Regions from separate parts of the Cytobacillus sp. BC1816 genome, predicted to be linked through region 3. Evidence: a T-box and tRNA genes for the amino acid it is inferred to sense, from the RefSeq annotation. Region 3 holds a T-box; the other regions hold tRNA genes.
The links. The T-box of region 3 lies ahead of ACR42H_RS21350 (valine--tRNA ligase). A T-box ahead of a tRNA ligase gene usually reads a tRNA of that ligase, here a tRNA-Val.

Region 1 (10,195 bases), 1.3 Mb from region 3:
GCTTCAAGCCCTTTATAGTATCCAAGGTTGCTCATCACAGTGGAAACTACTGTGTTTTGCTTAAGTCTTCCCTGCTCTTTCATGTATTTTCCGCAGATATACATGATTTGGTCGCCATCTACAATATCGCCATTCTCATCAATGGCAATTAAACGGTCGCCATCTCCATCAAAAGCCAAACCTACATCTGCTTCTTTTTCCTTAACAAAGGCAGACAATGCCTCAGGATGAGTAGAACCGACTCCTGCATTGATATTTAATCCATTAGGAGATGCTCCCATCATGGAAAGATCAGCATCAAGATCAGCAAATAGGTGTGTTGCCAGCGGAGAAGTGGCCCCATGTGCACAATCGAGCGCAATGTGGATGCCTGAGAAATCTTCATCAACCGTCTGCTTTAGGTATTGAAGATACTTCTGTCCGCCTTCAAAATAATCATTTACCTGCCCGAGGCTGCCTCCGACCGGTCTTGGAAGCTGGTCTTCTGCCATATCCATCAATTGCTCAATTTCAGCTTCCTGATCATCGGACAATTTAAACCCATCCGGGCCAAAGAATTTGATTCCGTTATCTTCAACAGGATTATGGGAAGCAGAAATCATTACGCCAGCTTCTGCACCCAGAGCTTTTGTTAAATAAGCGACGCCAGGCGTTGAAATGACACCGAGGCGCATAACTTCTGCTCCGATTGATAATAGCCCCGCTACGAGTGCGCCTTCGAGCATATGGCCCGAAATACGGGTATCACGGCCGATTAATACTTTCGGACGATCATGGTCCTTCGTTAATACATAACCCCCAAAACGGCCCAGTTTAAAAGCCAGCTCTGGTGTCAATTCACTATTTGCAACTCCTCGTACTCCATCTGTACCGAAATATTTACCCATTTTATAATCGCTCCTTCTAACTTTAAAAACTATATTAAGCTTCTTCTTTTCGCGTAATTGTAATAGTCGCTTTACCTGATGCAGTTTTTATATCCACCCCTGAAGGGCCATCGACATTGATTGGCACCTCATGATCACCTTCACCAAGGTCTGCCAGGCTCAAATACAGATTAAAATCTTCCGCTTTGAGATCCTGAACCGTGCTGCTTTTTCCGGTAACCGTAATACTTGTCCGTCCGGAAGCTGGATTTTTAAGGACTGCTTCATATTCTTCAGCTAAGCCGGCTAAATTGATGGGGAGGCTTGAAAAGGTTTTGGTTTCCTCTTGTTCCTGTGCCTGTGTTTCTTCTGCAGGCTCTTCGGTGCTTTCCTCTTCTCTATCAGCATTCTCAGCGTTCTCCTCAGTGCTAACGTCAATAGACGCCTTCACTGTCTTAGGGTCCACTGCAGAAATGCCATCCGGAATAATAACCGGTAGGGTGAGCACGGTATCTTTTTCGATCTTGCTTACATCCACCTCTACCCTGACACTTTCAGTCTCATTTAATATTTCTTCCCGGCCCGTTATGGAAGCCTCGTTAACATCGAGTTCAATCGAATTAATGGTAACACCATCTTGAGGGTCCCCCTTCCGGACGATCGTAACGGGAACCGTCTTGCTTAACTGCTTAACCGGCACTGTTACTTGAATTACCTGGGGTTCCACAATAACATCAAGCTTATTCATCTCACGGTCCAATACCCTGACAGTTGCTTCATCAGTGATTGTCTCGGTTATTGGCCCCTTTACATCCAAGGTTGCTTTAACAAAGCTGATCCGCTCGATCACTTCTTTTGCACCTGTGATTTTTACCGTCTTTGGTTCCGCAGATGCCGCATCGGCTGAATACCCCTCACCAAGCAGTCCATTATTAAATTCTGCATCCACTTTAAACTCCTGGGTCACTTTTTCGTGGACTGTCACATCTGCATATTGCGGGTTGATTGTCACATCAAGTTTATCTGAGATATCGCGGATCTTAATTTCCACTCTTTGAGAGCCGATTTCTGCATTTGTCAAATCTACATATACTTCAAAGTTCTGCAGTTTTTTAGCTTGCTCCAAGTGGCTTTTTGGCCCTTCTATATTTAAGTCCACTGTTTCCGGAATACCGGTAACGACCAGATTTTCCGTATCATAATAGCTTTTCACCGGGACATTTTCAACAATGCCTGAATCCTGCTGGCCAGGAACGTTTATATCCTTTAATTCCTTATCTGCATCATACACAGAGTCAAATAGAAAAAGTGCCAGTATCAAGGCAACAATTTTCATGAACCAGCGGGTATCTACCAATTTATCAATTAACTTATCCATTCTTTTTCCCCCTCCAGTTCCAAAGACCTGAAGAAGTCTGCTTTAGTTTCTGTTGAACAAGCAATTCATTTGAAAGCATATCTTTAAAAGCTTCAGCTTTTAAATCACGGTGCAGCTCACCGTTTTTGGTTAAGGAAACACTTCCTGTTTCCTCTGATACGATAATGGTAATACTGTCGGTTACTTCACTTATACCTAAAGCAGCCCTATGCCTGGTGCCGAGCTCTTTTGAGATGAAGGGGCTTTCTGACAGAGGAAGATAACACGCTGCTGCTGCCACACAATTCTTTTGAATGATAACGGCTCCGTCATGCAGCGGTGTGTTCGGTATAAATATATTAATCAGGAGCTCAGATGATATTTTAGAATCCAGCTGAATACCGGTTTCAATATAATCGTTCATCCCTGTTTCCCTCTCAACTGAAATAAGCGCCCCAATGCGGCGTTTAGCCATATAATCCACAGCCTTAGCAATGGATTCGACCAGTTTCTCCTGATTTTCCTCCTCCTGATTAGCTGTCCTTGAGAAGAATCTTCCTCTCCCCAATTGCTCCAATGCTCTTCGCAGCTCCGGCTGGAAAATGATTATGATGGCCAGAAATCCCCAAAGAAGCACTTGTTCCATCATCCAGCCTAATGTTTGCAGGTGGAACTTGTCGCTTGCTACTTTGACCAGGATAATGACAAAAATCCCTTTTAGCAATTGGACAGCCTTTGTTCCTTTTACAATCATTATGAGTTTATAGATGACGTACCAGACAAGGAGAATGTCTATTGTATTAGCCAACAATTTCAAAATAGAGAAATCTGCAAACGACATTATCCTTCCTCCAAATATATATTTCAAAAGCAATAAATGCTTAAAGTTCCTTTATGTAACTTTCATATTATATCATATTTGACGCTAATTCCAATTTTGAGACAACAGACACCACCTGGAAAAATAAGTACACTAAGAATCCCTGCATTAAAGCAGGGATTCTTACTATGGTTATGTCTATTTCTCTTTATCTGTTTCTCCGCTTTCAAATACGTTTACAGCATCTTTGGCTGCCTTTTTGATGTGGTACCATAGCCATTCGAAAATGGCATCAACCTCTTCAATTTCTCCGGTAACATTACCTGCTGAAGCCATGTACTGCTGGCCATTGATGACTGTAACATTTCCGTCTATTTCGCCCTGGATTTCCAAGTCGCCGTTCTTAACTACTACATCGCCTTTTACCACTTCGCCTTCGGGTACAATCACCTTATCATTTTCCACCACAAGGTTTGGCTGCTTGGAAACTGATAGTTGGTGATCCTGATCCCAGGATGATACGACGCTTCCCATCATCAGAACAAGAAAGAGGGATGCAGCAGTTAGAATCGGATGATGCCTGAACCAGCGCTGGACCCCGACTTTCCGCTTCTCTTTGGGTAATTTGGCCATAACGTTTGCTGTGAAATTTTCAGGTGCCTGTATATGTGAAGTGCTTTGGACTAAAGCGATCGTCTTCTTTAATTCATGGAAATGAATTTGGCATTCCTCACAGTTCTGCAGATGTGCCCTTAATTCCTTCTCATGTTCGGCTGAGATCTCTTCATCTAGGTACTCATGCATATAAACAACCATTTCTGCTGGACATTTCAAAGTTCTCACCCTCTTTTTTAAACGTATCTTAATTGATTCCTAAGTGCTTCCCTGCCCCGGTGAATTCTGGTTTTAACCGTTCCCAGAGGAAGGTCCAGCGTTTCACTGATCTCGTTCAGCGATAATTCTTCAATATATTTTAGAACAATAACCGAACGATATTTCTCCGGAAGCTTCGATATTTCCCTTTGGATTGTTTCCTGCAGTTCCAGGCTTTCAACATCTTCCTCCGGCAGCCTCGCATCTGAAGCAATTTGAGAATACATGTTCAGTCCATCCGTTCCTGCGACCTCTGCATCCAGATAATAATCAGGCTTCTTTTTTCTGATTCTGTCTATACAAAGGTTAGTGGCAATCCGATAGAGCCACGTGGAAAATTTCAAGTCAATATTAAAGCTGGCAATGTTAACATAGGCTCTTAAGAAAGCCTCCTGTGCGATATCCTCTGCCTCATGCCTGTTTCCCAGCATTCTGTAGCAAATCTGAAAAACTTTATCTTTGTATATTTCAACAACTTCAGCATAAGCATCCTGGTCGCCTTTTAATACTTGCTTTATCCTCTTCTTTACGATTGTCTCCATTTTTTTACCTCCGCTCCAGTGCGGCTAATCGATAATACGAATCGATAGCGGAAAAGGTTTCATTTTAATTAAAAAACATTCAATTTCTATATTAGCAAATTTTTACTTATTCTGGTTTATTTTTTTCCTTTTAGGGTATAAAAGTACTAAATTAATCGAAAAGGGTTGGTTACGGTGTGTGTTAAGGAATTATTGAGAGATATTGAGGATTGCAGATCAAGAATGATTCAGTTAACAGCTTCCGCTTCTTTTACAGACCACTTGGTAGTTGATACGAGCACGAAACTCGATCAGCTTCTAAATAAATATTATACACTTACAGCAAAAAAATGAGCAGAACTTGTATACGTTCTGCTCATTTTTATTTTTCTATTATTATAGAAGCTTCTCGCCAAATAATGAACCCATAAGCGCGACTGCCACAGTAGCTGTTTTGTTTTTGTCATCCAAAATTGGGTTAACCTCTACAAATTCAGCCGATGTAATGATCTGCGATTCTGCAAGCATCTCCATGGCCAAGTGGCTTTCACGGTAGCTGATACCTCCAATAACTGGAGTTCCAACACCAGGGGCATCATGCGGATCCAGTCCATCCAAATCTAAAGACAGATGAACACCATCTGTATTTCTTTCTTTTAAGTATGTAATAGACTCCTCCATGACCTTTGTCATCCCAATCCGGTCGATTTCGTGCATGGTGTATACTTTAATGCCTCTTTCCTTAATAAGCTCCCGCTCTCCTTCATCCAAAGATCTTGCCCCAATAATGACAATATTCTCTGGCTTAACCTTTGGAGCATATCCCCCTACATTGGTTAAAAGCGGGTGGCCAATTCCCAGGCTTACTGCAAGAGGCATACCGTGTATGTTCCCTGATGGTGAAGTTTCAGCTGTATTTAAATCACCGTGGGCATCATACCAGATTACCCCAAGATTTTTATAGTGCTTCGAAACACCGGCCAAGGTTCCGATTGCGATGCTGTGATCGCCGCCCAGTACTAATGGAAAAGAACCGCTTTCTATTGCTTTATCAACTTCTTCGCCTAGTTTTTCTGTCTTTTCAGCAATAAGGTCCAAGTTTCTAAGATTTGAATTTGGATCGATTTGAACTTCTGGACGGCCGATGGCAATATCGCCCTGGTCATGGATTTCTTCGAATAAACACTTTAATCGTTCATTTACACCGGCATATCGGATCGCACTTGGCCCCATGTCCACACCGCGTCTCATCTGGCCAAGATCCATCGGCATTCCAATTATCGATAATTTCTGTCTTTTCATAGTAAAGTCCTCCCTTTCCCTTCATACTCATATTTTAACCGCTTTCAAACACATGACTCAACTCGACAAAATCGTGTATATATATGCGGTTTCCGGGGAAGAAAGTCCTAACAACCAGGTGTTCACCTCTAATGATGAGAAATAAAAAATCCCTAAACCATGATGGTTTAAGGATTGTCGTATGATGTATAATGGTGGAGCCTAGCGGGATCGAACCGCTGACCTCCTGCGTGCAAAGCAGGCGCTCTCCCAGCTGAGCTAAGGCCCCATTTATTTGGAGCGGAAGACGGGATTCGAACCCGCGACCCCCACCTTGGCAAGGTGATGTTCTACCACTGAACTACTTCCGCAAACATATTTATATGAAAAGTAAGACCTTCAGGAATCGATTCCCAAGGTCTGTGTTTTTCTATAAAGTGAGCCATGAAGGACTCGAACCTTCGACCCTCTGATTAAAAGTCAGATGCTCTACCGACTGAGCTAATGGCTCGAAATTGGCTGGGCTAGCAGGATTCGAACCTGCGAGTGACGGAGTCAAAGTCCGGTGCCTTACCGCTTGGCTATAGCCCAATAATGACAAAATAAAAAGGACATTCATATCTTGTCCAGTTTTTTGTGTTTTTATTAAAAATAAGTGGTGGAGGGGGGCAGATTCGAACTGCCGAACCCGAAGGAGCGGATTTACAGTCCGCCGCGTTTAGCCACTTCGCTACCCCTCCATCTATAAAACAAGATGGTGCCGGCGAGAGGACTTGAACCCCCAACCTACTGATTACAAGTCAGTTGCTCTACCAATTGAGCTACACCGGCAGCTTGTACATTTAAATTAATGGTGGAGGATGACGGGATCGAACCGCCGACCCTCTGCTTGTAAGGCAGATGCTCTCCCAGCTGAGCTAATCCTCCATTATGGTGACCCCTACGGGATTCGAACCCGTGTTACCGCCGTGAAAGGGCGGTGTCTTAACCGCTTGACCAAGGGGCCTAGTACTCTAGTTGTCTAAATTAAAAGAGCTTCCAACCGGGCTCGAACCGGTGACCTCTTCCTTACCATGGAAGTGCTCTACCTGCTGAGCTATGGAAGCAACAGCTCATAATTCCCAAAAGGGGCTTTATGAAAATGGCTCCGCAGGCAGGATTCGAACCTGCGACCGTTCGGTTAACAGCCGAATGCTCTACCACTGAGCTACTGCGGAAAATTGGTATTTTAGTAAACAGCCCGGCAGCGTCCTACTCTCACAAGGGGACAGCCCCTAACTACCATCGGCGCTGAGAAGCTTAACTTCCGTGTTCGGTATGGGAACGGGTGTGACCTTCTCGCCATCGCCACCAGACTATTTTCAAAAGACAAGTATGATTATACTTTCTTTTGGTGTTTTTTTCAAGAGGAAATTTCATTTTCTCGTTCCCTCAAAACTAGATAATGCATGAAGAAGCATATGCCGAGAATTCACCAATGTGGTTAAGTCCTCGATCGATTAGTATCAGTCAGCTCCACATGTCGCCACGCTTCCACCTCTGACCTATCAACCTGATCATCTTTCAGGGATCTTACTAGCTTGACGCTATGGGAAATCTCATCTCGAGGGGGGCTTCATGCTTAGATGCTTTCAGCACTTATCCCTTCCGCACATAGCTACCCAGCGATGCCTTTGGCAAGACAACTGGTACACCAGCGGTGCGTCCATCCCGGTCCTCTCGTACTAAGGACAGCTCCTCTCAAATTTCCTGCGCCCACGACGGATAGGGACCGAACTGTCTCACGACGTTCTGAACCCAGCTCGCGTACCGCTTTAATGGGCGAACAGCCCAACCCTTGGGACCGACTACAGCCCCAGGATGCGATGAGCCGACATCGAGGTGCCAAACCTCCCCGTCGATGTGGACTCTTGGGGGAGATAAGCCTGTTATCCCCGGGGTAGCTTTTATCCGTTGAGCGATGGCCCTTCCATGCGGAACCACCGGATCACTAAGCCCGACTTTCGTCCCTGCTCGACTTGTAGGTCTCGCAGTCAAGCTCCCTTGTGCCTTTACACTCTGCGAATGATTTCCAACCATTCTGAGGGAACCTTTGGGCGCCTCCGTTACTTTTTAGGAGGCGACCGCCCCAGTCAAACTGCCCACCTGACACTGTCTCCCGCCCCGATAAGGGGCGCGGGTTAGAATTTCAATACAGCCAGGGTAGTATCCCACCGACGCCTCCACCGAAGCTAGCGCTCCGGCTTCTCAGGCTCCTACCTATCCTGTACAAGCTGTACCAAAATTCAATATCAGGCTACAGTAAAGCTCCACGGGGTCTTTCCGTCCTGTCGCGGGTAACCTGCATCTTCACAGGTACTATAATTTCACCGAGTCTCTCGTTGAGACAGTGCCCAGATCGTTACGCCTTTCGTGCGGGTCGGAACTTACCCGACAAGGAATTTCGCTACCTTAGGACCGTTATAGTTACGGCCGCCGTTTACTGGGGCTTCGATTCAAAGCTTCGCTTGCGCTAACCTCTCCTCTTAACCTTCCAGCACCGGGCAGGCGTCAGCCCCTATACTTCGCCTTGCGGCTTCGCAGAGACCTGTGTTTTTGCTAAACAGTCGCCTGGGCCTATTCACTGCGGCTCATCAGGGCTATTCACCCTAATGAGCACCCCTTCTCCCGAAGTTACGGGGTCATTTTGCCGAGTTCCTTAACGAGAGTTCTCTCGCTCACCTTAGGATTCTCTCCTCGCCTACCTGTGTCGGTTTGCGGTACGGGCACCTTTTCCCTCGCTAGAGGCTTTTCTTGGCAGTGTGGAATCAGGAACTTCGGTACTAAATTTCCCTCGCCGTCACAGCTCAGCCTATGTGGTAACGGGATTTGCCTCGTTACCGGCCTAACTGCTTGGACGCGCTAATCCAGCAGCGCGCTTACCCTATCCTCCTGCGTCCCCCCATTGCTCAAACGGTAAAGAGGTGGTACAGGAATATCAACCTGTTGTCCATCGCCTACGCTTTTCAGCCTCGGCTTAGGTCCCGACTAACCCTGAGCGGACGAGCCTTCCTCAGGAAACCTTAGGCATTCGGTGGATGGGATTCTCACCCATCTTTCGCTACTCATACCGGCATTCTCACTTCTAAGCGCTCCACGGGTCCTTGCGATCCCGCTTCAACGCCCTTAGAACGCTCTCCTACCACTGACATCGTAAGATGTCAATCCACAGCTTCGGTGATACGTTTAGCCCCGGTACATTTTCGGCGCGGAGTCACTCGACCAGTGAGCTATTACGCACTCTTTAAATGGTGGCTGCTTCTAAGCCAACATCCTGGTTGTCTAAGCAACTCCACATCCTTTTCCACTTAACGTATACTTTGGGACCTTAGCTGGTGGTCTGGGCTGTTTCCCTCTTGACTACGGATCTTATCACTCGCAGTCTGACTCCCATGGATAAGTCTTTGGCATTCGGAGTTTGTCTGAATTCGGTAACCCGATGGGGGCCCCTAGTCCAAACAGTGCTCTACCTCCAAGACTCTTACTACATGAGGCTAGCCCTAAAGCTATTTCGGAGAGAACCAGCTATCTCCAAGTTCGATTGGAATTTCTCCGCTACCCACACCTCATCCCCGCACTTTTCAACGTGCGTGGGTTCGGGCCTCCATCCAGTGTTACCTGGACTTCACCCTGGACATGGGTAGATCACCTGGTTTCGGGTCTACGACCACATACTCATTCGCCCTATTCAGACTCGCTTTCGCTGCGGCTCCGTCTCATCAACTTAACCTCGCATGTAATCGTAACTCGCCGGTTCATTCTACAAAAGGCACGCTATCACCCATTAACGGGCTCTAACTACTTGTAGGCACACGGTTTCAGGATCTCTTTCACTCCCCTTCCGGGGTGCTTTTCACCTTTCCCTCACGGTACTGGTTCACTATCGGTCACTAGGGAGTATTTAGCCTTGGGAGATGGTCCTCCCTGCTTCCGACGGGATTTCTCGTGTCCCGCCGTACTCAGGATCCACTCTGGAGGGAACGAAGTTTCAACTACAGGGCTTTTACCTTCTCTGGCCGGCCTTTCCAGACCTGTTCATTTACCTCGTTCCTTTGTAACTCCGTATAGAGTGTCCTACAACCCCAGGAGGCAAGCCTCCTGGTTTGGGCTAATCCCGTTTCGCTCGCCGCTACTCAGGGAATCGCGTTTGCTTTCTCTTCCTCCGGGTACTTAGATGTTTCAGTTCCCCGGGTCTGCCTTCCATACCCTATGTATTCAGGTAAAGATCCTATCCCATTACGGATAGGGGGTTTCCCCATTCGGAAATCTCCGGATCAAAGCTTACTTACAGCTCCCCGAAGCATATCGGTGTTAGTACCGTCCTTCATCGGCTCCTAGTGCCAAGGCATTCACCGTGCGCCCTTTCTAACTTAACCGTATTTGACAGGTTCATCGAAGATGAACAAGATCAAAGGTTTTTTACTCTATTTAACATAGA
Region 2 (10,195 bases), 2.3 Mb from region 3:
TGGCCTGGATCTACAATCCAAATCCGTTCCTTTTCATCCGCTTCTCTCCATTTTAAATCACAGGATGTTCCCATCAATGCTTTAAAAATTTTAGAGAAATGGCCAGAATGCAGGACAATCAGCCCCATTCCGTCCAGCACTCTTTGTTTTACTTTTTCAACGGTTGCATCCTCAACTTCCCCATGCGCAAGATGTCCCCACCAGACCAAAACGTCTGTTTCCTGTAAAACAGCATCACTAAGTCCATGCTGGGGCTCATCCAATGTAGCTGTCTTTACTTTATGATCTTCTTCCTTTAAAAAGTCTGCAATGGCACGGTGAATACCATCCGGATAGACAGACTTTACCTTTTCATCCCTTTGTTCATGTCGATTCTCATTCCAAACAAGCACGTTGATCATGATCTTCCTCCTTCTGTTAATTCATACTTCGATATTCATTTGGGGAAATCCCCACTGTCTTTTTAAACACTTTGCTAAAATACTTTTCATCCTGATAGCCGACCTGGAAAGCAATTTCATAGATTTTCAGTTTAGGGTTCTGCAGAAGCTCTTTTGCCTTGTTCATTCGAACATTCGTAATAAAATCTGTTATGGTAGCCTGGTATTCCTGTTTAAACTTCCTGGAAATGTACTCCCTGCTTAAATAAAATCTATCTGCAATTTCCTGCAGGTTAATATCCTTGTTATAGCTTTCCAGCAAAAACTGTTCTATTTGCTGAATCACATTCATCTCTCCGTCATGCTCCTGCTTGCATTCCTCAGGAGTACTTTGCTGTTTCCATTCATTTATAGCTTTTTCCAGGGTTTCATTCAGTATTTCAGGATCAATAGGCTTCAAGATATAATCAAAGCTTTTATAACAGATGGCATTCCTCATATAGTCAAAATCATCATATCCGCTGACGACAATCGTCTTGCTGGATAAACCCGAAGAATGAATCCATTTTAAAAGGCTTATGCCATCTCTCTTTGGCATGCTCATATCAGTGAATATGATTTCCGGGCGATGCTCTTTAATCAGCTTTATGGCCTCATTTCCATCAACAGCCTCCATGATTGTGTCAATACCAAAGCGGCTCCAATCTCCCAGAAGAAGCAAGCCTTCCCTCACATGTTTTTCATCATCCACAATAATTGCTTTCATCTTATCCACCTTCCATCCTTTTTGGAAGTTTAATAGAAACAAGCAGCCCGCCTCGCTCAAGATTCTTAAGCTGCAGGAATGCCCGATTGCCATAATAGAGTTTTAACCGGGTGTAAACATTCTTCAGTCCGATATTCGTTAACTCACCCTTTTGCCCCATCCTGTCATTCATCAAATGAAATCGGATTTCCTCCAGCCTGCTCTCAGAGACGCCTGTGCCATTATCCTCGATCAGAATATCCAGATAAAATTCATCCTGTCTGCAGGTGATACTAACCTCTCCAGCTTTTTCCCGCGCATCAAAACCATGCTTAAAGTAATTCTCCACTATTGGCTGTAGAATCATTTTCGGAACAGGAAACCCCATTGCTGCTTCATCAAGCTGAAAACTGAACTGAAGCTGGTCACCAAACCTCTCTTTTTGCAGCAGGAGATAAGACTTGGTATGTTCGATCTCTTTTTGAAGAGGAACCATATCCTCCTCCATATTCATACTGTACCGCATGATTTTAGAAAGGCGGGTAACAGACGAATAAATCTGCGGACCCTGATTTTTTAATGCTGCTGTTCCGATAGACTGCAACGCGTTATATAAAAAATGCGGATTAACCTGTGACTGCAGAACCTTTAGCTGATTGGTCTTGTTTTCAAGCTGAAGTTTATACTCCCGATTGATTAAATCATTAATTTTATCGATCATTTGTTTAAAACGATCACCGAGATAGCCAATCTCATCATTGCCGAAAGATTGAAAACGGACATTAAGGTTTCCCTTTTCAACCTGATCAATATATTTCAGCAGGATTCTGATTGGTGAAGTGATTCTAACAGAGATAAATAGAGTGGCAAGAATAACCAGTATGAGTCCTATTACACCAAACATGATATTGATTTTCGCCACGCTGAATGCACTTTCATATAAAGTGATATATGGGACACGCTTAACAAGATACCAGCCGCCAGAATTTTGCGATAATTGATCGTATATCATGACGCCGTTGAAAGAACCTTCTTTCCATTCAACCGTGCCATTTTCTTTATTTGTACTCATTACCCAATCGATCCAATCAGTCGACTTAGAATCTTCATCAGTTTCATCAGTTGAACGGTAGATCAATTCACCTTCAGGAGATATTATATAGAATTCTTCATTTTCACCCGAATAAAGATTACGGCTGATATTGGTTATTTGATCTGGTGAGAACTCCAGTGAGATATATGCCAATACATCATCTGATGGAATATTGATTAAAGATCTGTGAAGCGTTATTACATTTTTAGGCTTTTTGTCCTCAGGCTCCTTTATCTTATGAATAGGCTCAAGATACATATTACTTGGACTTTCTTTGGCTTTTACGTAAAATTCCTGATTGGCATTTGTCAGCTTCTTTGAAAAAATAACTGTAGAGCGCCTGGAAGCTGTTATAAGACGATCTTCCTTTGCAACAGCAATGTTAACTCTTTTGATATTTTCTTCTGCATACAGTATGGTAGAAATTACATTTCTTACAGCTTCCACTGCCTGATAATTATTTTCCTTTTGGGGATCTTTTAAAAAGTTTATTAAACCTGGATTATTGTAAAGGGATAGTGTTAATCCGTCCAGCTCATTTATGTAACCCTCCAGGTTCACTTTTCCTTGATATAATAGGTTGCTATTTTCCTTAATGGCCTGGTCTTTCAATGATTCCGCTGTATGATAATAAGTGATGATTATAGACGCCCCAAATGGAACGATCGTGGCTACCATCAATAGAACAATCAGTTTATTTCTAATGCTCTTTTTGAACATTTACATCCCCCGCTGCTTTGTCTTTTACAATAGTATAAAGCGAACTTCCCTTTTTGGGGATGCCTTTTTGTTATGGGGTTTTGCATATAATTAAAATATAAAACAGAAAGCATATCTTCCGCAGACATGCTTCCTGTTTAACCAAATTTATTTCAGATTATCCCAGGATGCCTGGAAGCGTTCTACGACCGTATCATAGTCAATCTTTCCTGCAGCGTATTCCTGGATTGTTGCAGCAAACTCTTTATTTGCACCATCCGGCCACCTGAACCATGTCCAAGGAACGGTTTTCTCTTCCTTAGAATACTCAAGAATATGCTGTCCAAGCGGGCCTAAACCGGTTGGTTCTATATTGTCGAAGGCAGGAATGAACGCAAACTCTTCTGTGATATAACGCTTTCCTGTTTCAGAAGAAACCATCCAGTCAAGGAATAATTTTGCTTCTTCAAGATGCTCTGAATTTTTATTAAGAACCCAGTTGTTCGGAACGCCTACCGGTAAACGGTCTGCTTCAGCCTCATCATCAGTAAGCGGAATTGGCAGGAATCCCATATTAATTTCAGGGTTGATTTCAAGAATCATGTTTTCTGTCCAGTTCCCCTGCTGAAGCATTGCTGTATTGCCGGATGCAAATAGCGTTACTTGCGTATTATAATCTGTTGTTAATGGATTATCATTTCCAAAGTTTATTTCAGTATCAAGCACTTCTTTGAACTCTTTAAATTTATCATTGCCAGTAATTTTTTCAGATCCGCTGTATAAGCCCTCAATAAATGCCACCGGATCTTCCTGCTGTGCAAATGGAATATTTAGTAAATGCTGGCCAATGACCCACCACTCTCCATAACCGGCAGAGAAAGGAGTAATTCCTTTATCTTTTAGTTTTTCAGAAGCATCCTTCAGTTCAGAAATCGTATTAGGTGGTTCAGTGATGCCTGCTTCTTCAAATAAATCCTTATTATAAATGAAACCGTATCCTTCAAGGTTTACAGGCATTCCATAAAGTTTGCCGTCTGTATCAGTCATTGGAACTTTTCCAATTGGAAGCACATGCTCTGCCCAAGGCTCATTCGAAAGATCTGCAAGATGCTCTTTCCAAAGCTCCAATTCTTTAAATCCGCCATTGTTAAAAATGTCAGGCTGTTCGCCGGATGCAAACTTTGCTTTTAATGCAGCACCATAATCAGCACCGCCGCCGACTGATTCAAGCTTTACTTTAATATTCGGATGCTCTTTTTCGAATTCACCGATCATTGCCTGAAGCTGATCGGCAATCTCCACTTTAAACTGGAACAAATTCAATGTTACCACTTCATCATCATTATTTGAATCATCCTTTGGCTTTTCATCCCCTGAAGAGCTGGAAGAAGAACAGCCCGCCATAATGCCCGCCATCAGAACCAATGACAGCAGTAATAGAGCAAAGCGTTTCATTTTGTTTCCCCCCTGAATAATTTTTTATATAAACTTTAACAGCCCATATGGCCGCAAAAGTCTCTATAACTACTTGATGGAACCTTGTGCAATGCCTTTAATAATATGCCTCTGCAGAAACAGGAAGAAAATAACAACAGGTGTAATGCCCATCACAAGGGCGGCCAGTCCCATGTCCCATTGCTTTGTATATTGTGCAAAGAATGAACTTGTGGCCAAAGGAATCGTCCTTAGTTCTGCATCCTGAAGCACAAGAAGTGGCAGAAGATAATCATTCCAGATCCATAATGTATTTAAAATAATAACCGTTACAGTGATTGGCTTTAGAAGCGGAAAAACAATTCTCCAAAAGACCCCAAACTGGCTGCACCCATCAATTCGGGCCGATTCTTCTATCTCTATTGGAACTGTTTTAATAAATCCGTGATACAGGAAAAGCGATAATGGTACACCAAAGCCAAAATACATAATGATGAGACCAGGTATGCTGTTTGTCAGATTCAGCGTGCCTCCCAGCTTCATCAGCGGTATCATGACCGTCTGGAAAGGAATAACCATCGCAGATACAAATAACGCAAACAGGATTTTGCTGAATTTCCCCGGGGTTCGGACCATCTTCCAGGCAGCCATGGAACTAATGACAACCAGTCCAATATTGCTGATCACCGTAATTATAAGCGAATTCCAGAAGGCCCGCGGGAAATTAATAATATCCCATACCTTCAAGTAATTGGAGAATAAAAACTCCTGCGGCCACGCTGCAGCATCAATCAAAATATCTGCAAAACCTTTTACAGAATTGATGATCACGAAATAAAAAGGTATGAGGAATATGATTCCTAATACGATTCCGATAATCTCGAGCAGAAACGTAACCTTCGTATATCTGGGACTCATTAGGCCTCAACCTCCCTTTTCTTGGTCATCATAACCTGAACCGTTGTAAAAATTGCTACAACAAGGAAGAACAAAATGGATTTCGCGGTACCCAGACCATACCGGTTATTCTGGAATGCTTCCTGATAAATATTAATTGCAACAGATTGTGTTGAATTAAATGGACCTCCGCCTGTCAGTGAAATATTCAGGTCGAAAATCTTAAATGCCATTGAAATAGTTAAAAAGAAACAAATCGTAAACGCCGGCAAAATAAGAGGAATAATAATTTTCGTCAGAAGTGTCCAGCTTGATGCCCCATCGATCCTGGCGGCCTCCAGCAATGTCTGATCAACCCCCTGCAGCGCTGCAATATAAATAACCATCATATATCCGCTGATCTGCCAGGCAAACACAATTACAATTCCCCAGAATGCTGTTGACTCATCCCCAAGCCATGGCAGCTTAAATACGGATAGATCTGTAAGATTTCCAATTGCAGCAAACCCTTTTACAAAAATAAACTGCCAGATGAACCCAAGCAATAATCCCCCGATAACATTAGGAATGAAGAACACAGTCCGCAATAAATTTCTGGACTTCAATGCTGCGTTCAATAATAATGCAAGCCCAAAACCTAGTAAATTACTAATAATAACCGAGGCTAACATAAACTTGGTAGTAAAAATGAAGGAATCAAAAAACTTGGGATCATTTTTAAAGATCTTTATATAATTTTCAAGTCCGACCCACTCAACTACAGAACTGACACCATTCCAGGAAGTAAAAGAATAATAAATTCCCATCAAAAAAGGAATGATTTGAATCACCAGGAAAAAAATCAATGCCGGTCCTACAAATGCGCTGTATGTTAGCATTTTTTTCAGATTTGCTTTTTTCCTGGATACTGTTTTAACCTCTGAATTGACTGCTGCTTCCCCGACTTCAATCTTTGTCTCCAAATCTCTTCACCGCCCCCTCATCTCTTGCAAACGCTTTCCTACATTATATTTGAAACCGTTTGCATATATAGGTGACTGGATTGACTAAAATGGTGCAATATTTTGACTTCTTTAAAAGGATTAGCTTGTGGAAATGGAAAACATTGCATAGAATGAAGCTATCTTGAACATAGAGATGTGGGCTTTTTCCAAATAGATTCATTATTAATCACTGGAGGCTGCATCTACATTTTTGAAGTCAAGAATTATGAGGGAGACTTTTATATCGAACAGGACAGATGGTATACAGCACCATCCTAATAAAAGTTGTTTCAATGCAGGGTTCCGAAAGATTCAGAGGGTGGTTTCGAGAGGGGGTTCTTAACTGTTCGGAAGGTTCCTATGAAACAAGATAAACCAGGTTTGAATTACTAAAGTAAGCAACAGATGTGTGTTACGTCCAAGATAGATAATATTACATCACAATCAGCAGAATGGCTGCATTGATATTTGCTATCCGCTTTAAAAATTTGCACAGATATTAATTAAACAACAAAAAAAGATTTCCCTATTGGGAAACCTCTTTTTAGATACCGGTGGTCGGGGTCGAACCGACACTCCAGAAGGAACACGATTTTGAGTCGTGCGCGTCTGCCAATTCCGCCACACCGGCATATTAAAATGTAGTAAATCTTGTGGTGCCGAGGACCGGAATCGAACCGGTACGGTAGTCACCTACCGCAGGATTTTAAGTCCTGTGCGTCTGCCAGTTCCGCCACCCCGGCGTATATCAGCGAATCAAGATTTAGATTATGGAGGCGGCAACCGGATTCGAACCGGTGGTAAAGGTTTTGCAGACCTCTGCCTTACCACTTGGCTATGCCGCCATAAAATGAAGTTTATTCTGGAGCGGAAGACGGGATTCGAACCCGCGACCCTCACCTTGGCAAGGTGATGTTCTACCACTGAACTACTTCCGCAAAATGGCTGGGCTAGCAGGATTCGAACCTGCGAGTGACGGAGTCAAAGTCCGGTGCCTTACCGCTTGGCTATAGCCCATTGATAGTTCATATCACATTTATATGAGAGTTATACTCGTACTGTTACTATAAATTTATGGGGCGACTGATGGGAATCGAACCCACGAGTGTCGGAGCCACAATCCGATGCGTTAACCACTTCGCCACAGCCGCCATTATAATATTGGCAGGGGTAGTAGGAATCGAACCCACATCAAAGGTTTTGGAGACCTTCGTTTTACCATTAAACTATACCCCTATATAAATTGGTGGAGGGGGGCAGATTCGAACTGCCGAACCCGAAGGAGCGGATTTACAGTCCGCCGCGTTTAGCCACTTCGCTACCCCTCCATATTAGCATAAAGAATGGTGCCGGCAAGAGGACTTGAACCCCCAACCTACTGATTACAAGTCAGTTGCTCTACCAATTGAGCTACACCGGCAAATCAATTCAGTAAAGGTGGCTCAGGACGGAATCGAACCGCCGACACAAGGATTTTCAGTCCTTTGCTCTACCGACTGAGCTACTGAGCCACATATTATTTACTTTTTGTAAAAATGGCGGTCCGGACGGGACTCGAACCCGCGACCTCCTGCGTGACAGGCAGGCATTCTAACCAACTGAACTACCGGACCAGATTGCGGGGGCAGGATTTGAACCTGCGACCTTCGGGTTATGAGCCCGACGAGCTACCGGACTGCTCCACCCCGCGACAATAATATGGTGGAGGATGACGGGATCGAACCGCCGACCCTCTGCTTGTAAGGCAGATGCTCTCCCAGCTGAGCTAATCCTCCAAAATGGTGACCCCTACGGGATTCGAACCCGTGTTACCGCCGTGAAAGGGCGGTGTCTTAACCGCTTGACCAAGGGGCCAATATAGAAATTATAATGGCGGAGAGCAAGGGATTTGAACCCTTGATACGCGGTTAGCGTATACACGATTTCCAATCGTGCTCCTTCGGCCACTCGGACAGCTCTCCATTTGGCTCCGCAGGTAGGATTCGAACCTACGACCGTTCGGTTAACAGCCGAATGCTCTACCACTGAGCTACTGCGGAATAATGATATTTGTAAAACAGCCCGGCAGCGTCCTACTCTCACAAGGGGACAGCCCCTAACTACCATTGGCGCTGAGAAGCTTAACTTCCGTGTTCGGTATGGGAACGGGTGTGACCTTCTCGCCATCGCCACCAGACTATTTTTTCAAAGACAAGTATTATTATACCGTCTTTTTATCATTTTTCAAGAGGAAATTTACTTTTTTTCGTTCCCTCAAAACTAGATAATGCATGAAGAAGCATTTGCCGAGTATTCACCAATGACTTGTCTAGCTTCGGCTCCTAACTTCTCTCGAAGTTGAACAGTCGCCTCCGCTTTTCGTTTTGGTTAAGTCCTCGATCGATTAGTATCAGTCAGCTCCACATGTCGCCACGCTTCCACCTCTGACCTATCAACCTGATCATCTTTCAGGGATCTTACTAGCTTGACGCTATGGGAAATCTCATCTCGAGGGGGGCTTCATGCTTAGATGCTTTCAGCACTTATCCCTTCCGCACATAGCTACCCAGCGATGCCTTTGGCAAGACAACTGGTACACCAGCGGTGCGTCCATCCCGGTCCTCTCGTACTAAGGACAGCTCCTCTCAAATTTCCTGCGCCCACGACGGATAGGGACCGAACTGTCTCACGACGTTCTGAACCCAGCTCGCGTACCGCTTTAATGGGCGAACAGCCCAACCCTTGGGACCGACTACAGCCCCAGGATGCGATGAGCCGACATCGAGGTGCCAAACCTCCCCGTCGATGTGGACTCTTGGGGGAGATAAGCCTGTTATCCCCGGGGTAGCTTTTATCCGTTGAGCGATGGCCCTTCCATGCGGAACCACCGGATCACTAAGCCCGACTTTCGTCCCTGCTCGACTTGTAGGTCTCGCAGTCAAGCTCCCTTGTGCCTTTACACTCTGCGAATGATTTCCAACCATTCTGAGGGAACCTTTGGGCGCCTCCGTTACTTTTTAGGAGGCGACCGCCCCAGTCAAACTGCCCACCTGACACTGTCTCCCGCCCCGATAAGGGGCGCGGGTTAGAATTTCAATACAGCCAGGGTAGTATCCCACCGACGCCTCCACCGAAGCTAGCGCTCCGGCTTCTCAGGCTCCTACCTATCCTGTACAAGCTGTACCAAAATTCAATATCAGGCTACAGTAAAGCTCCACGGGGTCTTTCCGTCCTGTCGCGGGTAACCTGCATCTTCACAGGTACTATAATTTCACCGAGTCTCTCGTTGAGACAGTGCCCAGATCGTTACGCCTTTCGTGCGGGTCGGAACTTACCCGACAAGGAATTTCGCTACCTTAGGACCGTTATAGTTACGGCCGCCGTTTACTGGGGCTTCGATTCAAAGCTTCGCTTGCGCTAACCTCTCCTCTTAACCTTCCAGCACCGGGCAGGCGTCAGCCCCTATACTTCGCCTTGCGGCTTCGCAGAGACCTGTGTTTTTGCTAAACAGTCGCCTGGGCCTATTCACTGCGGCTCATCAGGGCTATTCACCCTAATGAGCACCCCTTCTCCCGAAGTTACGGGGTCATTTTGCCGAGTTCCTTAACGAGAGTTCTCTCGCTCACCTTAGGATTCTCTCCTCGCCTACCTGTGTCGGTTTGCGGTACGGGCACCTTTTCCCTCGCTAGAGGCTTTTCTTGGCAGTGTGGAATCAGGAACTTCGGTACTAAATTTCCCTCGCCGTCACAGCTCAGCCTATGTGGTAACGGGATTTGCCTCGTTACCGGCCTAACTGCTTGGACGCGCTAATCCAGCAGCGCGCTTACCCTATCCTCCTGCGTCCCCCCATTGCTCAAACGGTAAAGAGGTGGTACAGGAATATCAACCTGTTGTCCATCGCCTACGCTTTTCAGCCTCGGCTTAGGTCCCGACTAACCCTGAGCGGACGAGCCTTCCTCAGGAAACCTTAGGCATTCGGTGGATG
Region 3 (10,195 bases):
CCACGGCGATTCCCTTTTAATCAAGGCTGGCTCTGGTGTAGCAACTTTGGGGCTGCCAGACAGTCCGGGGGTTCCCGAAGGGGTTGCCAAAAATACAATTACGGTTCCTTACAATGACCTTGAAAGCGTAAGATATGCCTTTGAGCAATTCGGAGACGATATCGCAGGTGTGATTGTGGAACCGGTAGCGGGAAATATGGGTGTCGTTCCTCCTCAGCCAGGCTTTCTTGAAGGCTTAAGAGAAATTACAGAGCAAAACGGCTCCCTGCTTATTTTTGATGAAGTAATGACTGGTTTCCGCGTCGGCTATAATTGTGCGCAGGGCTACTTTGGCGTGACGCCGGATATTACATGTCTTGGAAAAGTTATTGGCGGTGGGCTACCAGTCGGTGCATATGGCGGAAAAGCGGAAATTATGAAGCAGATTGCACCAAGCGGTCCAATTTACCAGGCAGGAACACTATCAGGAAACCCTCTTGCCATGACAGCCGGTTTCGAGACCTTAAGCCAGCTGACTCCACATTCCTATAAGGAATTCGAAAGAAAAGCAGACAGACTGGAAGAAGGGCTTAAAGCAGCTGCTGAAAAATATGATATTCCACACACCATTAACCGTGCTGGATCTATGATTGGCATCTTCTTTACAAATGAAGCTGTGATTAACTATGAAAAAGCCAAAACATCCAACCTGGATTTCTTTGCAGAGTACTACAGGGAAATGGCAAACCAGGGAGTCTTCCTGCCGCCATCCCAATTTGAAGGACTCTTCCTCTCAACTGCACACACGGATGAAGATATCGAAAAGACTATCCAGGCAGCTGAAAAGGCATTTTCAAAATTAAAATAAGCAAGACTTGACACTCATCGATTGATGGGTGTTTTTTTATGCCCTTGTAATTATTATTTGAGTCTTTATGCATCCTTTGGATGCGCAGCCGAGAGAAAATCTTATCAATGGTTACTTTTTTCTAAATTTATCTAAGATTCCCTCAGAGCGCTATTTTTCTAATCATAAAGTATCCTAATCCCTCATAGGATTGTTAATGACATAGTGATTAAACGTAAAGATTCGAAGGGAGGAGTCGCTTTGTCTCAGGGGAATCCATCGTGCTTACGATTTTCTTTAGAAGAATCAGTATGGTTTCAAAAAGGACAGGAAGTATCGGACCTGATTACCATCTCGTTAGACCCCAATATAACAATTCAGGAAAGCGATCAATATGTAACAATCCAGGGAGCACTTGAACTGGCAGGTGAGTATAGACGCAACGATGAAGAAGTATCCGAGGAAGATCAAGAGGATTTGGCAGTCACCAAATTCGTTCAGACAATTGAAGAAAGAGGAGAAGGAATTTGTGAATTCAAACACTATTTTCCTGTCGATATCACCATACCGAATAATAGAATCCAAAGCATCTACGATATTGATGTTGCGGTAGAGTCGTTCGATTATGTTCTGCCGGAAAGAAGCTGTATGAAATTGACAGCTAATTTAACCATAACCGGATTATATGGTGATCAGCAGCATGTTCCTGTTCAAGAATGGGAGGAAGAAGCGGAAGCTGAAACTGAAAATGAAACGGAAGAATTAGAGATTTTAAACAGATCTTCTGAAGTTGCAGAGGAGACAGAGGAAGAAGAAATAATACAGCACGAATGGGCGTCATATCAGCAAGAAGAACAGGAGCAAGAGGAAGAAAGAGAGGAAGAAATAGAGGAAGAAACAGAGGAAGAAACAGAGGAAGAAACAGAGGAACAAACAGAGGAACAGGTATACGCTGCTGCCGAGGAAGATATACGGGAAGAGGACCCGCAGGAAGAGCAGTCAGAAACCGATGAGGTTTATATTCCATTTGAGGCAGAAGCAAGGAAGCAGCCTGAAGTGGAAGAGCAGACCGTCATTAAACCATCAGCGCCGGCAGCGCTCGAAGTAAAACAAGAGCAGCCGGAAGAAGAACAGACTCCGAAAAGTGCACCGGAAATATCTTTTTCTTCTCAGCGCAATGAGGAGGAAGCACCACCAACCGCACAGGAAATCTATCAAATGACGGAAGCGTCCGAATCAGATAGTCCTTCCTTTGAAAAGAAACCTGTTCAGGCGGCTGCACAGGAAACTCATGAGGAAACTGAGGAATCCTCATCCTCTTCAGAACAGGAAGCTAAGAAGAAGAAACTCTCCAAGAAGAAAAGCATGTCTTTAACAGAGTTCTTTGCCCGTAAGGAAGAGACAGAGGAACATGTTAAGCTCAAGGTTTGCATTGTGCAGAACGGCGACACAATTGATGCCATTGCTGAAAGGTATGATATACCAGCCCAGCAGCTATTACGGGTGAATCACCTTGAAATCAATCAGGATATTTATGAAGGGCAAGTGCTGTACATTCCTGTTGCGGTAGCCCATTAAATGGTTAAAAGCTGAGCAGGTATTGATAACCCGCTCAGCTATTTTCGTTTAACCAATATATTTCAAAATTACATCATTTTTTCTCATTCTGGAAAGTGAGTGGTTAAGGTGGAAGAAAAAAATCGGCTGCGGAAAGTCTCCCCTATTTTAAATCATTATTCATTAGAGCCGCATTTTGTAGAGGAGTTTGGGAGAGTTCAGAAGGTTTACAGCAGCAAAGGTGTGTTTGCTTTAAAGAAAATAAAGCCTCAGCATGGAGCTGATTTTATAAGGCATGTACAAACCCTCTTTCAAAAAGGCTATAACAGAATCGTCCCTATTTACCCGACGGTGGATGGAAGATATGGGGTGCTCCATCAGAATGAATTATTTTATTTAATGCCATGGATGCCTAATGAAGAAAAAGAGGATAGATTTGAGAGGCATCAGCAGATGCTGAGGGAATTGGCTAGACTGCATACATTGTCCTCGCGGGAAGTTCCTATAAACAAGGAAGACCGAACCGAACATTATGAAAAAACTTTGCAGGAATGGGAGAAAGAAAAGGAGTTTTTAGAGGGATTCATTGAAGCCTGCGAAAGAAAAGAGTATATGTCTCCTTTTGAGCTAATGTTTTCCCTATATTTTCACGACGTCAGCCAGGCACTAAAATATTCCACAAACAAATTCAAAGATTGGTATGAAAAAACAAAAGAAAACGACAAAGCACGAACGGTAATCATTCATGGGAAAGTTTCAACCGAGCATTTTCTATACGATGAAAGGGGATATGGGTACTTCACAAATTTTGAAAATGCAAGACAGGGATCGCCGCTCCATGATGTATTGCCGTTTTTATCAAGGACACTGAAAACTTATCCAAAAAGATCAGAAGAATGTGTAGAGTGGATTTACACTTATATGAAATACTTTCCATTTAGAGACGATGAGATGCTGCTGTTTCAAAGCTACTTTGCTCATCCGGGTCCTATTATCAGGGCTGCTGAACAATATTATAAAGGGGAGGGGAAAAGGGGAGAGAGAAAGGCTGTCCAGCATTTGCAAAGGCAGTATTGGCTTTTGAAAAATATTGAATATGCTGCAATGAGAATCGATGAGATTGAGAGGCAAAAACAAGAAGCTAAAGCAGCTGCCGAAGCTCAAGCGCAGGAAGGAGCCCAAAGTTAAAAGATGCGGGCTCCTAAACCAATTGAAGATGGAAAGCGATAGCAATCAGAATGAACAGCGATAGCAGCAGTACATCAAAGGTGGTAGGCAGCAATATTGTTCTTATGCCTTGAAAAACACAGAACGGGATTATGAACTGTGCACACACATTCCTGAAAGTTCTTAACCAGGGAGGCAGTGTGTAAGGATTATATTTTCTTCTCATTGTCGCATGCCCCTTTCCCAAATGTTCATATGTATATTCTATGATTCATTTTTCTGTAAAGTGCCTATTTTCGTTTCTTTACTGTACAACAGTATTTTAAAATTCCCCTGAAGAAATCTTTTTCAGGCAAAATCATCATCACTTCGATGGAAATAATGAATAATATATAAAAAACTCGGGTATCCTTATTGACTATAACAGTCTTTATTGGGTAGTATATTTTATATATAAAATTGTATATCGATGCTAAGACAGGGAAGAGTACAATAGCCATTTGCCTTTTAGAGAGGAAAACCAGCAGCTGAAAGGTTATCCAGGCAAAACTGTTGGAAGGTCGCCCTAGAGCATCTTTTGCGAAAGGCAGCAGCCAAGTAGTAAAAGACGGGAAATCCGTTATCTGTTTAAGTGTCAATCTCTATAAGAATGTCTTTCCCTGATTTTCTTTAGTGATTGAAAAAAAGGTGGTACCGCGAAGCAAACTCCATTCGTCCTTTTATGGCGAATGGAGTTTTTTATTTTTTAGGGATTGCTTTTCAGAAAGGAAGAATGACACATGGATAATAATGAATTATCAATGCCGACGAAATATGATCCGCAGGCGATTGAAAAAGGACGATATGACTGGTGGCTGGAAGGTAAGTTCTTTGAAGCAAAAGACGATGAAACAAAGCAGCCATATACAATTGTGATTCCGCCTCCGAACGTAACAGGAAAGCTTCATCTCGGCCATGCATGGGATACGACTCTTCAGGATATCCTTACACGAATGAAGCGTATGCAGGGATATGATGTTCTATGGCTTCCAGGAATGGACCATGCGGGCATCGCTACTCAGGCAAAGGTTGAAGAAAAGCTTCGCAATGATGGCAAAAGCCGCTATGATTTAGGCCGTGAAAAATTTGTAGAAGAAACATGGAAATGGAAAGAGGAGTATGCCAGCCATATCCGCCAGCAATGGTCAAAGCTTGGATTGGGCCTTGATTACAGCCGCGAACGTTTTACACTGGATGAAGGCCTTTCAAAAGCTGTAAGAGAAGTTTTCGTTTCACTTTATAATAAAGGATTGATTTATCGCGGCGAGTACATTATCAACTGGGATCCGTCCACAAAAACGGCTCTTTCTGATATCGAAGTTATTTATAAGGATGTTCAGGGTGCCTTCTACCATATGAGATATCCTTTATCGGATGGTTCAGGACATATCGAAATTGCAACTACACGCCCTGAAACGATGCTTGGCGATACAGCTGTAGCAGTACACCCGGAAGATGACCGCTATAAGCATTTAATCGGCAAAACAGTTAAACTGCCGATCACAGGACGCGAAATTCCGATTGTTGCAGATGATTATGTAGAAATGGATTTCGGGTCAGGCGCAGTAAAAATTACGCCGGCTCATGACCCAAATGATTTTGAAATAGGAAACCGCCACAATCTTGAAAGAATTCTTGTAATGAATGAAGACGGCACAATGAACAGCAGAGCCGGTAAATACCAAGGTATGGACCGATTTGAATGCCGCAAGCAAATCGTGAAGGATCTTCAGGAAGAAGGAGTACTTTTCAAAATTGAAGAACATATGCATTCTGTGGGCCATTCAGAGCGCAGCGGCGCAGTTGTTGAACCTTATCTTTCAACACAATGGTTTGTAAAAATGCAGCCTCTTGCTGATGAAGCCATCGCTCTTCAAACTAAAGAAGAAAAAGTAAACTTTGTTCCAGAGCGATTTGAAAAAACGTATCTGCGCTGGATGGAAAATATCCGTGACTGGTGTATTTCGCGCCAGCTTTGGTGGGGACATCGGATCCCGGCCTGGTACCACAAAGAGACAGGTGAGGTTTTCGTAGGGCACGAAGCACCTGAAGATGTTGAAAACTGGGAGCAGGACAAAGATGTTTTGGATACCTGGTTCAGTTCAGCCTTATGGCCATTTTCAACAATGGGCTGGCCGGATACTGACTCAAGCGATTTCAAGAGATACTATCCGACTGCTGCTTTGGTAACTGGCTATGACATCATTTTCTTCTGGGTATCGCGAATGATCTTCCAGGGACTAGAATTTACAGGAGAGCGCCCATTTCAGGATGTATTAATTCATGGTCTTGTTCGTGACTCACAGGGTCGCAAGATGAGTAAGTCCCTTGGAAATGGCGTTGATCCAATGGATGTAATTGATCAGTATGGTGCTGACTCACTCCGCTATTTCCTTTCTACAGGAAGCTCGCCGGGACAGGATCTGCGCTTCAGTATGGAAAAGGTTGAGGCTACATGGAACTTTGCCAATAAAATTTGGAACGCATCCAGATTTGCATTAATGAACATGGATGGATTAACATACGAAGAAATTGATTTAAGCGGTGAAAAGTCTGTTGCCGATAAATGGATATTAACCCGTTTGAATGAAACAATTGAGACGGTTACAAGATTGTCTGACCGCTACGAGTTTGGCGAGGTTGGCCGAGTGCTATATAACTTCATTTGGGATGACTTCTGTGATTGGTATATAGAAATGGCAAAGCTTCCACTGTATGGAGAAGATGAAGCTGCCAAGAAAACCACTCGTTCCATCCTGGCATATGTTCTGGACAATACAATGCGACTGCTGCATCCATTTATGCCATTTATCACGGAAGAAATTTGGCAGAACCTTCCTCATTCAGGTGAATCCATTACGGCTGCCACATGGCCGGCAGTTAACGGTGATTACACTGATGATCAGGCTGCAAATGAAATGAAGCTGCTTGTAGAAATTATTCGCTCTGTCCGCAACAGCCGTGCTGAAGTGAACACGCCGATGAGCAAGAAGATTAAAATGATGGTAAAAGCTAAGGATGAGGAAATTCTGGGCATACTGGAAAATAACCGTGCCTATATTGTACGATTCTGTAACCCTGAAGAACTGGTGCTGGCTCTTAATGTTGAGACGCCTGATAAGGCAATGACAGCAGTTGTGACTGGTGCAGAAATCATCCTTCCGCTTGAAGGCCTGATTAACATTGAAGAGGAAGTTGCCCGCCTTCAGAAAGAATGGGATAAATTAAATAATGAAGTTGAAAGAGTCCAGAAGAAACTTTCAAACGAAGGCTTTATTAAAAAAGCGCCTGAAAAGGTAATTGAAGAAGAGAAAGCAAAAGAACAAGACTACAGCGAGAAGAGAGCTGCTGTAGAAACGCGCATTAAAGAGCTAAAAGGAGAATAACTAATAGTTGCGGAAGGCGGGTCCATATGAAGGATTCGTCTTCCTTCCTGTATAACGGAGGTGCATTTTATGTTTTCTACTTATGAGGAAGCACTGGGATGGATTCATTCTAGGCTAAGACTGGGAATGAAGCCGGGACTGCAAAGGATGGAATGGATGATGGAAAAACTCGGGCATCCCGAGAGAAGAATTAAGTCCGTCCATATTGGCGGAACGAATGGAAAAGGCTCAACAGTTACGTTTTTAAGATCCATTCTTCAAGAGGCGGGTTATTCTGTCGGAACTTTTACATCGCCATATTTTGAGAAATTTAATGAGCGGATTTCTCTGAACGGTATTCCGATTAAGGATGAAGATCTTGTTCGGCTTGCTAGTGATATATATCCGCTGGCGATTGAATTGGAACAGACGGAACTTGGCGGTCCAACCGAGTTTGAAATCATTACCGCCATGGCTTTCCAATATTTTGGCCATGTACAGCCGGTGGATCTCGTTTTGTTTGAAGTGGGGCTTGGCGGAAGGTATGATTCTACTAATATCATCTATCCTGTATTATCAATCATTACAAGCATCGGACTCGATCATACAGCTATCCTTGGGAATACATATGAGGAAATTGCTTTTGAAAAAGCGGGAATAATTAAACCCGGAATCAGTGTTATTACAGCTGTTAAACAAGAAGAAGCGCGCGCTGTTATTCAAGATAATGCTTTAAGCTTGAAGTCCCCTGTTTATCAGCTTGGGAATGAGTTTGCTATATCTGATCATAATTCCCTGAACCTGGGTGAATTCTTCTCCCTAAAGACAGTCTTTCAGAACTTCCCTGATCTTGAGATAGGAATGAGCGGAAAACACCAGACTGAAAATGCTTCCCTTGCCGTAATGGCAGCAGAGCTATTAAATAAACTTTATGCTTTCCTTATAGAGGTAAATCATATAAGAGCCGGATTGAAAAGTGCTTTCTGGCCCGGACGATTTGAAATTCTATCTGAAGACCCGCTGTTGGTAATAGATGGAGCGCATAATGAAGAAGGGGTAGCTGCCTTAACTGCTGAGCTGAACAACCGTTTTGGAGATAAAAGCAAAAATATTGTATTCGCTGCGCTTGCTGATAAAAAGCTTGATAAAATGATCAGTAAGCTTGATTCTGCTGCAGATCGCATCACCTTTACCGAATTTGAGTTTCCGAGAGCAGCAGCAGCTGAAGATTTATATAATCTCAGTAAAAACAGCAGGAGACAGTTTCATACGGACTGGAAAGAGCTATTGGATGCTGAACTGCGTGAAGCAGGAAAGAACACCGTGCTGGTTATTACTGGATCACTTTACTTCCTCTCAGAAGTGAAACCTATTCTTTTGAATCTTTTGGAAAATAATAAATGAAATATGACAAAAGTTAGAAAATTTGATAAAATGTTCGTATTATCCAACTATTTTCCTGAATAAATTGGAGGAGGGGGAAAAGATAGTTAGTTCACAAGCCAAAAAAATAATATGGTTATTATGGATACTAATATTTCCTGCAGGTTCCATGCTAACCTATCATTTTTACCCTCCAGATTTTTCAGGACAGGGAATCAGTTTGGTTGCCTTTTTCATATTGATGTTTTTCGTTTCTTCCATGCCGATGGTAATCAATAATACACCAATTTTTTTAATTCAATGGGTTACGATGGCAGTGTTTTTAACCTTTGGGCTCCTTGCTGAAATGATATTGGTGCAATTGGGGATCCTGGTACTTCTTTTAAGGCTGAAAATACAAAAGGATCAGCTGTTTCGTCTGCCGCTTAACTCACTTTTGTTCTTTACTTTATCTTTATTGAGCGGGCTGGCTTACTTTGCAATGGGTGGCAAAATAGGCGTAGATCTAATAGATAATCCCCAATATTTCTGGGTTGCTGCAGCATACCCTGTAATCCATTTTACTCTAAATCAGGTATTGATCAGCGTAATTCAGGCTGCATTGTATGGCAGGAAAATATCCTTTCTGGAAAAAGACCTTATATGGGAAACTATTACCTCTCTCATAACATTCCCGATAGGCCTTATCCTTTACATTTTATATTCTGAAGTGGGAATTCTTGCACTGCTGTTTGTAGGGGTGCCATTTGTAAGTCTTTCAATCATTCTTCATCTTTATTACTCAAGTGAAAAGGTTATTGATTACCTTCAAAAAGCCGCAGATATAGGGCATCAAATGGCAGAGCGCCTTGATGTGAATGAGGTTATGGAGCTTTTCATTTTGAAATTGAGCGAAATGTTGCCTGTTGACTATGCCTATATTCTTGATATTAAGGATAACGATGAACTTCATACCATTTACCGAATTGAACATGGCAAAATGAAGAAGAATGACCTTAAGCCCACCAAAAAAAGTGAGGGAATCAGCGGATTGGTTTTGGGCACCGGAAAATCTGCCCTTTTCCATTCGAGGAAGAAATGGAAAAGCATTGCTAAGGAATTCTTGCCTGGAGATGCCGAAAGCCTTATTTGTGTTCCAATAATCCGAAGCAATGAAGTATTGGGGATGCTGCTGCTTTCTTCGGCAAAAAAGAGGTCCTATGAAAAGTCACAGCTCATGATTGTCGATATTTTATGTTCACATTTTGCAATAGCAATAGAGAATGCAAAGCACTATGAGGAAACAAAAGCCAAAAGCGAACGCTGCGCGTTAACGAAACTATTCAATTATAGATATATAGAAGCTAAATTAAATGAAGAATTCAGCAGATTGCAAAATGGTGAAAGAGAACTCCTTTCACTCATCATACTTGACATCGATCATTTTAAAAAAGTGAACGATACTTATGGGCACCAAAGCGGAAATGAAATCCTCTGCGAACTGGCTGATCGGCTGACAAATTTAATAAATACGGCAGGAATTGCTGCCCGATATGGCGGCGAGGAATTTGTTGTCTTAATGCCTGAAACCAGCAAAGACGATGCGATAGGCTGGGCAGAGCTTATCAGGCAGAACATTGCCAACCGTCCATTCATACTCAAACAGAATATCGATGGAAGAAGCAGCAGCACAAAAGTTTATATAACCGCCTCCATTGGGGTAGCTGCTGCACCTGAAGATGCTGATGATTCACTGGCCCTTATACGCCATGCTGACAGAGCATTATATGTTGGAGCTAAGCGGGCAGGGAGAAATAGGGTAGCGGAATATGTGAAGTGAAAATCCTTTTGTTTGTCAAAAGGATTTTTTTGTGCAAAT

Region 1: it has a tRNA-Val gene. The T-box ahead of ACR42H_RS21350 (valine--tRNA ligase) is inferred to sense a tRNA for this amino acid. The anticodon was not compared.
Region 2: it has a tRNA-Val gene. The T-box ahead of ACR42H_RS21350 (valine--tRNA ligase) is inferred to sense a tRNA for this amino acid. The anticodon was not compared.

The regions. Positions count from the first base shown of each region.
Region 1 is NZ_CP195611.1:173,041-183,235, reverse strand. It holds gene glmM (phosphoglucosamine mutase) at 1-887, opposite strand, end outside; gene ACR42H_RS01035 (CdaR family protein) at 922-2,244, opposite strand; gene cdaA (diadenylate cyclase CdaA) at 2,237-3,064, opposite strand; gene ACR42H_RS01025 (anti-sigma factor family protein) at 3,242-3,877, opposite strand; gene sigW (RNA polymerase sigma factor SigW) at 3,895-4,458, opposite strand; gene ACR42H_RS01015 (aspartyl-phosphate phosphatase Spo0E family protein) at 4,633-4,791, shown strand; gene rocF (arginase) at 4,834-5,739, opposite strand; tRNA gene ACR42H_RS01005 (tRNA-Ala) at 5,932-6,007, opposite strand; tRNA gene ACR42H_RS01000 (tRNA-Gly) at 6,015-6,089, opposite strand; tRNA gene ACR42H_RS00995 (tRNA-Lys) at 6,157-6,229, opposite strand; tRNA gene ACR42H_RS00990 (tRNA-Gln) at 6,235-6,309, opposite strand; tRNA gene ACR42H_RS00985 (tRNA-Tyr) at 6,375-6,458, opposite strand; tRNA gene ACR42H_RS00980 (tRNA-Thr) at 6,474-6,549, opposite strand; tRNA gene ACR42H_RS00975 (tRNA-Val) at 6,570-6,645, opposite strand; tRNA gene ACR42H_RS00970 (tRNA-Glu) at 6,650-6,724, opposite strand; tRNA gene ACR42H_RS00965 (tRNA-Thr) at 6,752-6,824, opposite strand; tRNA gene ACR42H_RS00960 (tRNA-Asn) at 6,861-6,935, opposite strand; rRNA gene rrf (5S ribosomal RNA) at 6,957-7,073, opposite strand; rRNA gene ACR42H_RS00950 (23S ribosomal RNA) at 7,198-10,133, opposite strand.
Region 2 is NZ_CP195611.1:1,172,651-1,182,845, reverse strand. It holds gene ACR42H_RS06315 (ThuA domain-containing protein) at 1-401, opposite strand, end outside; gene ACR42H_RS06310 (response regulator transcription factor) at 418-1,146, opposite strand; gene ACR42H_RS06305 (sensor histidine kinase) at 1,148-2,938, opposite strand; gene ACR42H_RS06300 (ABC transporter substrate-binding protein) at 3,086-4,372, opposite strand; gene ACR42H_RS06295 (carbohydrate ABC transporter permease) at 4,442-5,269, opposite strand; gene ACR42H_RS06290 (carbohydrate ABC transporter permease) at 5,269-6,210, opposite strand; partial or broken gene ACR42H_RS06285 (nuclease-related domain-containing protein) at 6,385-6,498, shown strand; tRNA gene ACR42H_RS06280 (tRNA-Leu) at 6,781-6,862, opposite strand; tRNA gene ACR42H_RS06275 (tRNA-Leu) at 6,886-6,974, opposite strand; tRNA gene ACR42H_RS06270 (tRNA-Cys) at 7,003-7,076, opposite strand; tRNA gene ACR42H_RS06265 (tRNA-Gly) at 7,095-7,169, opposite strand; tRNA gene ACR42H_RS06260 (tRNA-Gln) at 7,174-7,248, opposite strand; tRNA gene ACR42H_RS06255 (tRNA-His) at 7,307-7,382, opposite strand; tRNA gene ACR42H_RS06250 (tRNA-Trp) at 7,394-7,467, opposite strand; tRNA gene ACR42H_RS06245 (tRNA-Tyr) at 7,476-7,559, opposite strand; tRNA gene ACR42H_RS06240 (tRNA-Thr) at 7,576-7,651, opposite strand; tRNA gene ACR42H_RS06235 (tRNA-Phe) at 7,670-7,742, opposite strand; tRNA gene ACR42H_RS06230 (tRNA-Asp) at 7,768-7,844, opposite strand; tRNA gene ACR42H_RS06225 (tRNA-Met) at 7,848-7,921, opposite strand; tRNA gene ACR42H_RS06220 (tRNA-Val) at 7,931-8,006, opposite strand; tRNA gene ACR42H_RS06215 (tRNA-Glu) at 8,011-8,085, opposite strand; tRNA gene ACR42H_RS06210 (tRNA-Ser) at 8,102-8,192, opposite strand; tRNA gene ACR42H_RS06205 (tRNA-Asn) at 8,196-8,270, opposite strand; rRNA gene rrf (5S ribosomal RNA) at 8,291-8,407, opposite strand; rRNA gene ACR42H_RS06195 (23S ribosomal RNA) at 8,595-10,195, opposite strand, start outside.
Region 3 is NZ_CP195611.1:4,183,704-4,193,898, reverse strand. It holds gene hemL (glutamate-1-semialdehyde 2,1-aminomutase) at 1-847, shown strand, start outside; gene spoVID (stage VI sporulation protein D) at 1,088-2,404, shown strand; gene ysxE (spore coat protein YsxE) at 2,513-3,571, shown strand; gene ACR42H_RS21355 (hypothetical protein) at 3,585-3,776, opposite strand; T-box leader at 4,016-4,272, shown strand; gene ACR42H_RS21350 (valine--tRNA ligase) at 4,330-6,975, shown strand; gene ACR42H_RS21345 (bifunctional folylpolyglutamate synthase/dihydrofolate synthase) at 7,045-8,358, shown strand; gene ACR42H_RS21340 (sensor domain-containing diguanylate cyclase) at 8,507-10,156, shown strand.